Regions from separate parts of the Streptomyces sp. BR1 genome, predicted to be linked through region 3. Evidence: riboswitches for the same ligand, from Rfam matches in the RefSeq annotation. Region 3 holds a riboswitch; each other region holds the start of a gene.
What was found. A riboswitch is a leader RNA that binds a small molecule or an ion and turns the genes downstream of it on or off. The one in region 3 is predicted to bind cyclic di-AMP.
Positions count from the first base shown of each region.

Region 1: it holds a riboswitch for cyclic di-AMP, as region 3 does, so the genes downstream of both, ACT1U9_RS14340 (M23 family metallopeptidase) here and ACT1U9_RS06510 (M23 family metallopeptidase) in region 3, are expected to answer to the same signal.
Region 2: it holds a riboswitch for cyclic di-AMP, as region 3 does, so the genes downstream of both, ACT1U9_RS00590 (transglycosylase SLT domain-containing protein) here and ACT1U9_RS06510 (M23 family metallopeptidase) in region 3, are expected to answer to the same signal.
Region 4: it holds a riboswitch for cyclic di-AMP, as region 3 does, so the genes downstream of both, ACT1U9_RS02560 (M23 family metallopeptidase) here and ACT1U9_RS06510 (M23 family metallopeptidase) in region 3, are expected to answer to the same signal.

Region 1 covers NZ_CM126252.1:3,333,204-3,336,465, forward strand. The annotation lists gene ACT1U9_RS14335 (aldo/keto reductase) at 1-167, opposite strand, end outside; gene ACT1U9_RS14340 (M23 family metallopeptidase) at 277-1,356, opposite strand; cyclic di-AMP (ydaO/yuaA leader) riboswitch at 1,368-1,515, opposite strand; gene ACT1U9_RS14345 (PP2C family protein-serine/threonine phosphatase) at 1,683-2,858, opposite strand; gene ACT1U9_RS14350 (hypothetical protein) at 2,967-3,262, opposite strand, start outside.
Region 2 covers NZ_CM126252.1:133,303-136,564, forward strand. The annotation lists gene ACT1U9_RS00580 (beta-glucanase) at 1-194, shown strand, start outside; gene ACT1U9_RS00585 (metal-sensitive transcriptional regulator) at 261-557, opposite strand; gene ACT1U9_RS00590 (transglycosylase SLT domain-containing protein) at 631-1,443, opposite strand; cyclic di-AMP (ydaO/yuaA leader) riboswitch at 1,448-1,631, opposite strand; gene ACT1U9_RS00595 (class I SAM-dependent methyltransferase) at 1,971-2,645, opposite strand; gene ACT1U9_RS00600 (DinB family protein) at 2,852-3,262, opposite strand, start outside.
Region 3 covers NZ_CM126252.1:1,586,343-1,589,604, forward strand. The annotation lists gene ACT1U9_RS06505 (GntR family transcriptional regulator) at 1-390, opposite strand, end outside; gene ACT1U9_RS06510 (M23 family metallopeptidase) at 570-1,340, opposite strand; cyclic di-AMP (ydaO/yuaA leader) riboswitch at 1,354-1,514, opposite strand; gene ACT1U9_RS06515 (M16 family metallopeptidase) at 1,729-3,096, opposite strand; gene ACT1U9_RS06520 (M16 family metallopeptidase) at 3,114-3,262, opposite strand, start outside.
Region 4 covers NZ_CM126252.1:553,330-556,591, reverse strand. The annotation lists gene ACT1U9_RS02565 (peroxidase family protein) at 1-906, shown strand, start outside; cyclic di-AMP (ydaO/yuaA leader) riboswitch at 1,238-1,406, shown strand; gene ACT1U9_RS02560 (M23 family metallopeptidase) at 1,411-2,298, shown strand; gene ACT1U9_RS02555 (SGNH/GDSL hydrolase family protein) at 2,468-3,259, shown strand.

The DNA.
Region 1 (3,262 bases), 1.7 Mb from region 3:
TGCGAGTACACGTCGGCCGTGTCCACGAAGTTGCCGCCGGCGGCGGTATACGCGTCGAGCACGGCGAACGACGCCGCCTCGTCGGCGGTCCAGCCGAAGACGTTGCCGCCGAGGGCGAGCGGGAAGACGGAAAGGTCCGAGGCACCGAGCGGGCGCAGAGAGGTCATGAGGGGGCAACGGCGTTGTGGGGCACGGGTATTCCGGATACGCGGCCCGATCCGGAACCCGGACGGGAACCCCGGACCGCACCCGACCCGGGGTGGAGCCCCACCCGACCTACGGGTTGAGCCCCTTCGACTGCAGCCACGCCATCGGGTCGATGCCCGTGCCGTCCGGCGTGTGCACCTCCAGGTGCAGATGCGGGCCCGTGACGTTGCCGGTGGCGCCGACGCGGCCGATCGTGTCGCCCGTGCTGACCTGCTGGCCCGCGCTGACCGCGATCGACGACTGGTGGCAGAACCAGAGCTCGGAGCCGTCGTCCAGCTCGATGACCGTGCGGTAGCCGTACGAGCCGGACCAGCCCGCCGACTTGACCGTGCCGCTGTGGATCGCCTTCAGCGGCGTACCGGTCGGGGCGGCGAAGTCGAGGCCCGTGTGGTGGCCGGAGGCCCACATCGAACCGGCCTCGCCGAACGTCGAGGTGATCGTGTACGAAGCGACCGGCAGCGAGTAGCTCTTGGCGAGCTCGGCGAGGCGTTCCTCCTCGGCCTTCTTCGCGGCGGCCTCCTCGGCGGCCTTCTTCTCGGCCGCCGCCTTCTGCTGCGCCGCGGTCTGCGCGGCCTTCGCCTCGGCCGCGGCCTTGTCGGCCGCTGCCTTCTCGGCACTCGCCTTGGCCTCGGCCTCGGCGTTGTTCTGCTGCTGTTCGGCCTGCTGGAGGATGCGGGCGCGCAGGGCCTCGCCCGCGTCGGTGGCGCCCTGCTCGGCCTCGGCCCTTGAGACGCCCGCCATGGTGAGCGGGGCGCTCGCCACGGCCCGGTCGGCCTTGGCGGTCGGGGACGTATCCGGGGTGTCGTCGCCCGCGATGTCCGATATCAACGTGCCCACGCCCGGCAGGGACTTGACGTCCGGGAGCTTGTCGGCGACCGAGTCGGGCAGGGATATGGAGACCGGCGGCTTGGTCTGCGCGCTGGCCATGCCGCCCGCGCCGACGGCCGCGATGACGCCGACGCCGAGGACGGTGGAGCTGCGGGCGAGCCCGCCGCGCTGCTTGGCGACGCGGTGCCGGCCGCGTACGGCACGCAGGGACTCCTCGGTGGGGTCCCACGGCTCCCACACCTCGGTGTCACTGGGCGGGGCCCCGTACAGGGAGACGGGGGGAACCGGCGGGGTGCCGAGGGCAGGCTCGTTGGACGCCACGGGGGCGCACTCCTTTCCTTCCTTCTCGCCTACCGGGTTAGCTGACGGGTTCGGAGCAGGAAGGTCTCCTACGGGCACCTCAGAGAAGTGCGAAGGTGCCCGATTCACCCCAAGTTGGTGGTTCCCCGGTTCCCTTGCGGGATTCGGCGCGTGCGCACGGTGCCGCCTAGGCGACGGCTGGGACGACCGCGCTGCGTTATCGAACGTTAATAGACACCGGGACCTGTTTCCAAGCTGTTCCCGTTGATCCTTAATGACAGTGCGTCAAATGGCGTGCACTGCGGGGCCGTTCGGCTACGAAGGGTTACGAGGCGGCTCGACCGGGGTCATGGCACCACCGGCATCGTCCGGCGCCGCTCAGGCTGGCGCACCCCCGGGCGGCTCACCGCGAGCAGCGCCATGTCGTCGCTCGCGCCCCCGCCCGTATGTCTGCGCACGTCGTCGACGAGCGCGTCCAGCAGCTCCTCCGGACCCGGGAAGATGCGGCCGCGCAGCCGCTCGTGCGGATCGTAGAAGTCGCCCGGGGCCTCGGCCGCGCGGGCCTCGGAGAGGCCGTCGGTGTAGAGCAGCAGCGTCGCGCCGGGCGGGAACGGGTACGCGTCCGCCCGGTCCGGCCACACCCCGAGCTCCGCCATCCCCAGCGGCAGCGCGGGGTCGGCCGGGGTGAGCGCGTCGAGCCTGCCGTCCGCGTGGAGGAGCAGCGGCTCGGGGTGCCCCCGGTTCACCAGGCGTACGCACTCGCGGCCGGGCGGGATCTCGGCGAGCACGGCGGTGGTGAAGCCCTCGAAGGCGTCAAGGCCGTCGCGCCGGGTGCCCTCGCGGGCGAGCGCCCGCTCCAGCCGCCCGGCCACGTCCTCCAGTGACGGCTCCTGCTCGGCGGCCTCCCGGAACGCCCCGATGACCACGGCCACCGCCTCCACCGCCCCGAGCCCCTTGCCCCGCACGTCCCCGACGACGAGCCGCACCCCGTACGGCGTGTCCTGGACGGCGAAGAGGTCGCCCCCGATGAACGCGCCCGCCTGCGCCGCCTCGTAGCGCGCGGCGACCTGGAGTCCGCCGATACGGCCGGACGGCTTGGGCAGCACCGCGCGCTGGGCGGTCTCCGCGATCACGCGCGCGGAGGCCAGGCGCTCGCCGCTGCGGCGCAGGGTGCGGTTGATGACCAGGGCCAGGATCGCGACGGTGAACACGGTGAACAGCTCGCTGACCGCCTCGGCGGTGCTGGGGATGTCGTGGAAGGCGTCGGTGAGCACCACCGCCCCGACGGCGGCCGCGCCGATGACGGCGGTGCCGACCCGGCCGAAGAACGAGGCGGCGATCAGGGGCGCGGCCGAGTAGAGGGCGGCGGCGGTGAGATCGGGCGGCGTCGAGACGTCGAAGACGACACCGACGACGAGGAGCAGCGCGGGCAGGACGCGGACGAGGCCGAGCCGCCGCAGTCGGGCGGCACCCGCCACCTGGTCGAGGCGCCCGGGCCCCTCGTCCTCTCCTCGCTGCCGCACCTGTCGTCTCCCTGCGCGTCCGCCGGGCTGCCGACATTCCGTGCCCCACCCAGGCTGTCGGGCGGCGTGCGCCACGGCGACCGCACCTCGGCCAACCGGGCTACCGGGTCAGTGGCGGTCGGCCCCGGTCGCGATGAGCCTCGCCCGGCACCGTCGGGGCCCGGCGAGCCCCCGTACGCACGTCCCTCTGGCGTGCCGACGGGTCGCAGGGGGCCCGTGCACGGCCGGGACGCCGCCCTTGGTGTGCCCCGGCGCGGACAGCCAGGGCACGGCGACCGGCGGCAGCGGGAACGAGACGCACATCAGCAGCGCGCACGCGGCGAGGAACAGCGGCACGACGGGCACTCTCCGCCGCGTCGCCGCCCCGATCCGGGCCATCGATTCCAGCAGCCCCGCCGCGTGCT
Region 2 (3,262 bases), 1.5 Mb from region 3:
GCGCGGGGTCGGTCACCTGGTGGGTGAACGGTGCGGCTGTCTTCTCCGATCAGCGCGGAGTGGGCCGGCACTGGCGGGCCCACCTCATCGTCAACCTGTCGGTCTGCGCGGGCCGTTACCACCCACCGCCACAACCCGGCGTATCGGAGATGTCGTTCGAGGTGCCGATGCTGCGGGTGCATCGCGAACAGTGACAACTCGCCGTGATGTCACGGCACTTCGCCGAAGCGGACCGGGCCGACCGCTGCGCCCCCTCCCCGTCAGGCGAGCGCGAGGAAGAGGCGTTCGAGTTCGGCCTCGGTCATCGGCGGGGTCTCGCCGTCCGCCGCCGCCATGCACTGGCGCATACCGCTGGCCACGATCTTGAATCCCGCGCGGTCGAGCGCGCGGGACACGGCGGCGAGCTGCGTGACGACGTCCTTGCAGTCGCGCCCGGCCTCGATCATGGCGATGACACCGGCGAGCTGCCCCTGGGCACGGCGCAGCCGGTTCAGTACGGCGGTGGTGGCTTCCTCGTCGACGGTCCTGGCCATGGGCGGTCCTTCCTCGCTGCGCATCCGTGCCAGCGTACCCCGGGGGGTATCGCCCCGACGAAGTGGCGAGGAAGGTGACCTGTTGCCCGGGGTCCGGTCAGTAGGCGCCGTTCACGTTGTCGATCGACCCGTAGTGGCTCGCCGCGTAGTTGCACGCGGCGGTGATGTTGGCGACGGGGTCGTAGCTGTCCGTCGACGTGCCGGGCACGTGGTAAGCCTGGAAGGTGGGGTCGATGACCTGGAGGAGGCCCTTGGACGGGATTCCGGCGGCGGCGTTGGAGTCCCAGTTGTTGATGGCCAGCGGGTTGCCCGACGACTCGCGCATGACGTTGCGGTAGATACCGTCGTAGCTGCCGGGGATACCGTGCTGGGCCATGATGTCCAGCGACTGCCGGATCCACCCGTCGAGGTTGTTCGCGTACGACGTCGTCTTCGCGACGGCGGCGGTGGCCTGGGTGAGGGTGGTCGAGCGCGCGGAGCGGTCGGCGCGGGTGGTGGTGGCCGCGCGGTCGGCGGTGGCCGAGGTCTGGGCCTGCTTGCCGATCGTGAGCGTGAGGCCGGGGTGGATCATGGTCGGGTCGCCGCCGATGGCCTGGCGGTTGTCCTGGTAGAGCGCCTTCCAGCCGCCGCTCACATCGAGGTCGTGGGCGATCTTGGCGAGCGAGTCACCGGCGACGACCGAGTAGCTGGTGGGGGCGCTCTTCGCCACGGCCTTCACCACGGCCGGCTTGGCGGCCGCGAGGACCGACGCCTTCATCGTGGGGGCGGAGTACGTCACGGCGGGTGCGGCACCGGCGGTGGTCGCACCCATCACGGGGATGACGAGCGCGGCGCCCCCCGTACCGGCGGCGGCGAGGCCACGGGTAAGGGAGTTGGACTTGGGTCGGCGGTGCTTACCCTTTGCGGCCATGGCGAATTCCTCTCCTTCGCCTGCGAGGTGAGCTGTCGGGTTCGGGCAGGAGATGCCCGGCCGCGGCGCACGCGGCTTGACCCCGAGCCGTTCCGGAAACCGGACCGGCGGCCTACTTGGGTCCCCCGCTCCTGCCATTCGTGTGTGGGAGGTATCCGGACGGCGGCAGGATTCGGCGGTCCATCCGGATTTAGCCGTGACCGTAAGCGAATAGGTCCGGGAGAAACAAGGACCGAATTCACCGCGCCATATCAGATAAAGATCCACTGCAAGACAGGCGCCCCGCACGCGCCCGACCGGAATCCTCAACTCGCCTTCGCCGCAAAGGGAATTGGTCGGCCGCCGACCTTGGGCCTGCGACCGACCACGTGACCCACTTCACTTTCCCGGGCCGAAAACAACGCCCCGGCAAGCGGCACGTAAATGCCGCCTAATTTACGTATTCACCCGCAGTGGCATCATTAGCGAAATAAGCAAGAAAGTGACCCTGAAGGATCATTTCGGACATTACGCAGCCATGCGCGCGGCTACAGCGGGCGCCGGGCCTTCAGCAGCCAGGACGGCAGGTCGATCCGGGTGGTGACCTCGGCGCCCAGCTCGGAGGCCATCTCCGTGACGGCGATCTGCCCGACGATGGTGCCTTCCTCGATCGACAGCACGTCCCAGCCCGCCGCCGTGAACTCGCCGTGCAGCTCGTCCTTGGTGGCCCGGTGCGGGCCGATGCCCTTGACGACCTCGACGAAGTCGGGGACGCGCTCGGAGAACGTGAGGATGTGCGCGACGCCGCCCGGCCGCGCCATCCGGTACAGCTCACGGATGTAGCGCCCGCGCTCCGGCTCCTCCAGCGCGTGCAGCAGGGCGCAGTCCAGCATGGTGTCGAACTCGGCGTCGTAACCCTCCACGGCCGACAGGTCCGCCACGCCGAACTCGACGTCCACGCCCTGGTCGGCCGCCTTGCGGCGGCCCGACTCGACGGCCGTCGGCGAGAAGTCGAGCGCCACCACGTCAAGGTCCTGACGTGCCAGGTAGAGGGCCAGGCTGCCGGTCCCGCACCCCGCGTCGAGAACCCGCCCCTTGACATCCCCGGCCTCGACGATGCGGACGAACTCGGGCTGCGGCTCGCCGATGTCCCACGGCGGCAGCGCGAACGCGCCCTCGCCCCGGTACACGGCCTCGAAGCTCTCTGCGGCAGTGATGGTCATCAAGTGCGCCTTTCGTCATCGTCATCGCACAGGCCCCCGTGGCCGACCTCGGCCCAGGCCCCGCTCAAGCACGTCCCAAGTGCCTCGGGCTAGTGGCCCGTTGATCGACAACATATGACACGGGCAATGGCGACAGGACTCCTTACTGTGCAACCGCGGAATCCGGCGGTGAGACCGTCCAGCGTGGTCACAGCACCGCCACTCGGTCACATCCCGCGCGCTCCGTCGATCCGCTCGCGCAGCAGATCGGCGTGGCCGTTGTGCCGGGCGTACTCCTCGATCATGTGGATGACGACCCAGCGCAGCGACACCGGGCCGCGCCAGGCGTCCTCGCCCGCGACGTCGAGATCGGGCGCCTCGGCGACGAACTTCTCCGCGAACGCCACCTCGGCCCGCCACGCCTCCCACGCCTCCGCGACGACGGCCGGGTCGGCCACCGCGTCGTCGAAGTCCCCGTCGGGGTTCGCCGCCGAGGAGAAGCGGAGCGGCGCGTCCTGCCCTGCCAGGACCTGCCGGAACCACCGGCGTTCGACATCGGCGAGATGGCGTACGAGCCCCAGCAGCGACAGCGTGGAGGGAGCCACCGAACGCCGGGACAATTCCGCTTCCAGACCGGC
Region 3 (3,262 bases):
GAACCAGACGCCCAGCGAGCGCAGGTCCTCGCCCTGGGCCCGCCGGATGCGCTCCTGACCCAGCCTGACCAGGCCGCGCAGCACCTTCAGATGGGCCTCGGTGTGCCGCGTCGCCGCCCGCGCGGCGGCCAGCGGTTCGAGCAGTACGCGCATTTCGAGCAGGTCGGCCGCCTCCTGCTCGGTGGGCTCGGCGACACAGGCCCCGGCGTGCCGGCGGGTGGTCACGAAGCCCTCGGACTCCAGGGTGCGCAGCGCCTCGCGGACCGGGACGCGCGAGACTCCGTAACGCCGGGCGAGCACTTCCTCGGTGAGCCGGCCGCCGCGCTCGAAGAGTCCCGCGACGATGTCGTCACGGATCGCCGTGCATACCGATTGCGCCGGAATGCGCATGACCGAACCTCCGCCTTAATCCCCGCGAAACGCGGTCGATCGACGCCTGTTCGGCGACTCTATTCCAGCGGCTGTTAATTCCCGGTGACATGGCCTATTCCAGCGATATCTTTTGGCCAACGCGACGAAGCCCCGGCACAAGGTGCCGGGGCTTCGCGGAAGGACGGTACGCCCGTGCGTCAGACGTCGACGCCGTGCGCGCGCAGGTAGGCGACCGGGTCGATGTCCGAGCCGTAGGTGGGGGCCGTGCGGGCCTCGAAGTGGAGGTGCGGGCCGGTGGTGTTGCCGGTGTCGCCGGAGAGGCCTATCTGCTGGCCCGGCTCGACCGACTGGCCGACGGAGACGCCGATGGACGACAGGTGGCCGTACTGCGTGTACGTGCCGTCGTTCATCTTGATCACGATGTTGTTGCCGTACGCCCCGCCCCAGCCCGCCTCGACCACGGTGCCGAGCCCCACGGCGTGCACCACGGTGCCGCTCTCCGCGTGGAAGTCGATGCCGGTGTGGCTCCCGGAGGACCACAGCGAGCCGCCAGTCTTGTAGCCGGTGGAGACGTACGAGTTGGATATCGGCGCCACGAAGGTGTTGAGGCGCTTGCGCTCGGCCTCGCGGGCGGCCCGCTCCTTGGCGGCGCGCTCTTCCTTGGCCCGGGCCTCGGCCTTGCGCTTGGCCTCGGCGGCGGCGCGGGCCTTGTCGGCGGCGTGCTGCTGGGCCGCGGCCTGGGCGCCGATGCGGTCGGCGAGCGTGTCGCCGATGACGATGGCCTGCGTGATGCCGGTGTCCTCGACGGAGGCCGAGGTGGACGCGGCGTTCTCGGCGGCGAGGGCCGGCGAGGCGAGGGTGCCCACGACTCCGGCGGTGGCCAGGGTGGCGATGCCGGCTATGTTCGCGCTCTTGCGCGACATGGCGCTCGGACGACGATGTTTCCCGGTGGCACGGGTGAACGCCATGGAGAGGCGGTGTCCTTTCCTTCCATCTCGCCTACCGGGTTAGCTGACGGGTTCGGAGCTGGAAGGTCTCCTACGGGCCCCTCCGCGGGCGGAGGCGTCCGATTCACCCCAGGGACTGAGTGGGTCCCCGGCTCCCCTGGCTCGCGCCAGTTGGGGACTCGGCGATCGCTGTCCGGTGCCGCGGCTGCGACGGGTGGTGACGGACAGCCCGACCGACGCTAGACGGCTGATCTTTCAATCGCCAAACAGACGCCTGTTTTTGTAGCGCACGCCACATGACAGACAGGCAACCTCCCCACTAAATGGGACATATAGGAGGACCCCGGCGGCACACCTGCCACCGGGGTCCTTCCCGTACGGGACGCCACGCGCGCGACGCGGCTCCCAATCAGCCCGCTACGACGGTGACTTCACCGATCCCGAGGGCCTTGACCGGCTCCGCGATCTGCGCCGCGTCACCGACGAGGACGGTCACCAGACGGTCCACCGGGAAGGCGCTGACGACGGCCGCCGTCGCCTCCACGGTGCCCGTCTCGGCGAGGCGCGCGTACAACTGCGCCTGGAAGTCGTCCGGGAGGTGCTGCTCGACCTGGTCGGCCAGCGTCCCGGCGACGGCCGCCGCCGTCTCGTACTTCAGCGGGGCGACGCCCACCAGGTTCTGCACGGCCGTCTCGCGCTCGGGGTCGGTCAGACCCTCGGCGGCGAGCTTGCGCAGCACCGTCCACAGGTCGTCCAGGGCCGGGCCGGTGTTCGGGGTGTCGACCGAGCCGCTGATGGCGAGCATGGCGGCGCCGGTGCCCTCGGCGCCGGAGCGCAGGACCTGACCGTACGCACGTACTCCGTACGTGTAGCCCTTCTCCTCGCGCAGGACGCGGTCCAGGCGGGAGGTGAGCGTGCCGCCCAGGCAGTACGTCCCGAGGACCTGGGCGGGCCAGACGCGGTCGTGGCGGTCCGGACCGACCCGGCCGATGAGCAGCTGGGTCTGGACGGCGCCGGGCCGGTCGACGATGACCACACGGCCGGTGTCGTCGGCGGTGATCGGCGGCATCGGGCGCTCCTGGGCCGCGGTGCCGGTCCAGGCGCCGAGCGAGTCCGCGAGGACCGCGTCCAGGTCGGTGGCGCCGAAGTCGCCGACGACGACCGCGGTGGCCGCCGCCGGGCGCACGTACGCCTCGTAGAAGGCCCGTACGGCGGCGGCGTCGATCCGCGTGACGGTCTCCTCGGTGCCCTGGCGCGGGCGCGACATGCGCGCGGTCGCCGGGAAGAGCTCCTTGGAGAGCTGCTGGGCGGCGCGGCGGGCCGGGTTGGCCAGCTCGTGCGGGATCTCGTCGAGGCGGTTGCGGACCAGGCGGTCGACCTCCGCGTCGGCGAACGCGGGCGCGCGCAGGGCCTCGGCGAGCAGACCGAGCGCCTTGGGGAGCCGGGAGACCGGCACCTCCAGGGAGACCCGCACGCCCGGGTGGTCCGCGTGCGCGTCCAGGGTGGCGCCGCAGCGCTCCAGGTCGGCGGCGAACTCCTCGGCGGAGCGCTTGTCGGTGCCCTCGGAGAACGCGCGCGCCATGATCGTGGCGACGCCGTCCAGACCGGCCGGTTCGGCGTCCAGCGGGGCGGCGAGGAAGATCTCGACGGCCACCACCTGCTGGCCCGGGCGGTCGCAGCGCAGCACGGTCAGCCCGTTGGACAGGGTGGTGCGGCCGGGGGCGGGGAACGCCCAGGGACGCGCGGTGCCCGCCACCGGCTGCGGGTGGAACTCCATGGTCACGCCGGTCTCGCTCACTGCTCTGCTCCCTTGGCGTCGGCGTCGGCCGCCTCGTCCTCGTCTGCTTCGGCGGTGGTCGGCTCGTAGACCAGCACCGCCCTGTTGTCCGGGCGCAGGGTGGCCCGGGCGACGTCCCGCACCTCGTCGGCGGTGATGTCGAGCA
Region 4 (3,262 bases), 1.0 Mb from region 3:
CTGATCGCCAAGATCCACACGGTGGAGTGGACCCCCGCCGTCATCAGCCACCCGACCACCGTCACCGCACTGCGCGCCAACTGGTGGGGGCTGGCGGGGGAGCGGGTGCACGACCTGTTCGGGCGGATCAGCAAGTCCGAGGTCATCAGCGGCATCCCGGGCGGCGAGACCGACCACTACGGCGTTCCGTACGCGCTCACCGAGGAGTTCGTCGCCGTCTACCGGATGCACCCGCTGATCCGCGACGACTGGGAGCTGCGGGCCGCCAACGACAACTCCGTACTGCGCGATGCCACGTTCCGGGACATCGCGGGCCCCGAGGCCCTGAAGGTGCTCGGCTCGATCCCCACGATCGACCTGCTCTACAGCTTCGGCACACTCCACCCGGGACTCGTCACGCTGCACAACTTCCCGAAGTTCCTCCAGGAGTACGAGCGTCCCGACGGCCACCTCCAGGACCTCGCTGCCACCGACATCCTGCGCACCCGCGAACTCGGCGTCCCGCGCTACAACGAATTCCGCCGACTGCTCCGCCTCAAGCCCGCCAAGGAATTCAAGGACCTGACGGACAATCCGGTGTGGGCGAAAGAGATCAAGCGGGTGTACGGCGGCGACATCGAGAAGGTCGACCTGGAGGTCGGCATGTTCGCCGAGAAACTCCCGAAGGGCTTCGCCTTCAGCGACACGGCATTCAGGATCTTCATCCTGATGGCCTCGCGCCGACTGAACAGCGACCGGTTCTTCACCGAGTACTACACCCCCGAGGTGTACTCCAAGGCCGGGCTTGAGTGGATCGACGGCAACACCATGATCAGCGTGCTGCTGCGCCACTACCCGGAGCTGCGCACCGCGCTCGCGGGCAAGAAGAACGCGTTCGCGCCGTGGAACATCGCGGGACAGGAGTGAGGCGAGGCATTCGGACGTAAAGATGCACTGATCGGCTCTTTCGTCCGTATTGGGCGCTATACGGAAAACCCTCCATTTCCCCCACGGGAAGGGAGGTTTTTCCGTGAGTCGTCCGTGAGCAGCGTCATACCGGTGACGGTCCGTGGCGGTGGGTCGTGCCGAATCCCCCTGCCGTCGGGGCCTGTTGGGATTCATCGTCGACACAGGGTGACCGCAATTCCCCGATGAATTCCTGTCCGCGAAATCGAATGACGAATGGGTACTTGTCGCGGCCAGCAATGCTCGTTTACGGTCACCGCAATCCGGGTGGACCGCCGAATCCTGCCACCGCTCGGAATCCGCACCCATCCACGTGTGGCAGGAGCGGGGGACCCAGGTAGGCGCCGTCCGGAATTCCGGCACGGCTTGGGGTGAAGCCGACGCACCGCATTGTGGTGCGCCCGGCCGGGCAGCTCCAGCCCGAACCCGACAGCTCACCTCGCAGGCGCCGGAGAGGAATCCGCCATGCCCGCGAAGGGTAAGCACCGCCGCCCCAAGTCCAGCCCGATATCCCGGGGCATGGTCGCCGCCGGCACCGGCGGCGCCGCGCTCGCCATCCCGCTGCTCGGCGCCACCGGCGCGCACGCCGCGGTGAAGAGTGCCGCTCCGGCCGTCGCGCCGCAGCAGGCCGCCCGCGCCGCGTCCGTGTTCGTCGCCGCCCCGGCCGCCTCGCCCCAGGCCGCGCCCACGACGTACAAGGTGCAGTCCGGCGACTGCCTCTCGAAGATCGCCGAGGACCACCGGCTCGACGGCTGGAAGAAGCTGTACCAGGACAACCGCGCGGTGGTCGGCGACGACCCGGCGCTGATCCGGCCCGGGATGAAGCTGACGATCGGGGCGAAGTCCCACGCCACGGCCTCGCACACGTCGACGGCCACCTCGCACGCCTCCAGTGCGGCACCCGCCACCACCACCTCGGCCGCCAAGACGAGCCAGGGCTCCGCCTCCGGCTTCCGCGCGCCGCTGGACAGCGTGAGCATCGGCACCCCGTACCGCATGGCCGGATCCATGTGGTCCAGCGGCTACCACACCGGCGTCGACTTCGAGGCGCAGACCGGCACCACGGTGAAGGCGGTCGGCGCGGGCACGGTCGTCACGGCGGGCTGGGGCGGCGCCTACGGCAACCAGGTCGTCATCCGGCACGCCGACGGCATGTACTCCCAGTACGCCCACCTCTCGCAGATCGTCGTCTCGGCCGGGCAGACCGTGACCGAGGGCCAGGAGATCGGCCTCTCCGGCGCGACCGGCAACGTCACCGGCCCGCATCTGCACTTCGAGATCCGTACGACCCCGGACTACGGCTCGGACGTCGACCCGCTCGCGTATCTGCGCCAGCAGGGCGCCAGCCTCTGACAGTTCAGCGGCTCGAAACGGCGCGGCCCGGTACGTGAAATCGTGCCGGGCCGCGCCTTCTTTGGCGTATTCCCGTTGGGGCCAAACTGACCGGGTGGTCTATATCACCCACCGTCAACCCCTCCTTACGGTCGCGTAGGTCACATCCGTAAGGGAAAGATATGGTCCCGTGGCAGACGATTCGAGATCATTCAACAGCGGTACGTTCGGGTCGTACACGGCGATCGGCGACAGCTTCACGGAAGGCGTCGGCGATCCCGGCCCGGACGGGGTGTTCGTCGGCTGGGCGGACAGGTTCGCCGTGCTACTGGCTGATCAGCGACCGGAGGGGGCCTTTCGCTATGCCAATCTCGCGGTCCGGGGCAGGCTTCTCGACCAGATCGTCGAGGAGCAGGTGCCGCGGGCCAAGGAGCTCGCGCCCGACCTGGTGACCTTCTGCGGGGGCGGGAACGACATCATCCGGCCGGGCACCGACCCGGACGACGTCGCCGAGCGCTTCGAGCGCGCGGTGGCCGACCTGAAGAGCGCGATCCCGACGGTCATGGTGACCACCGGGTTCGACACGCGCGGGGTGCCGGTCTTCAAGCATCTACGGGGCAAGGTCGCCACGTACACCGCGCACGTACGGTCCATCGCGGACCGCTACGACTGCCCGGTGCTCGACCTGTGGTCGCTCAAGTCCGTGCAGGACCGGCGGGCGTGGGACGAGGACCGGCTGCATCTGTCGCCCGAGGGGCACACCCGGGTCGCGCTGCGCGCCGCCCAGGTGCTCGGCCTTGAAGTGCCGGCCGACCCCGACCAGATGTGGCCGCCGCTGCCGCCGCGCGGCACCCTTGAGGTGCGGCGCGACGACATCCACTGGGCGCGCGAGCACCTGGTGCCGTGGATCGGGCGACGGCTGCGGGGCGAGAGCTCGGGCGACCACGTGGAGCCCAAGCGCCCGGACCTGCTGCCGCTCTGACGG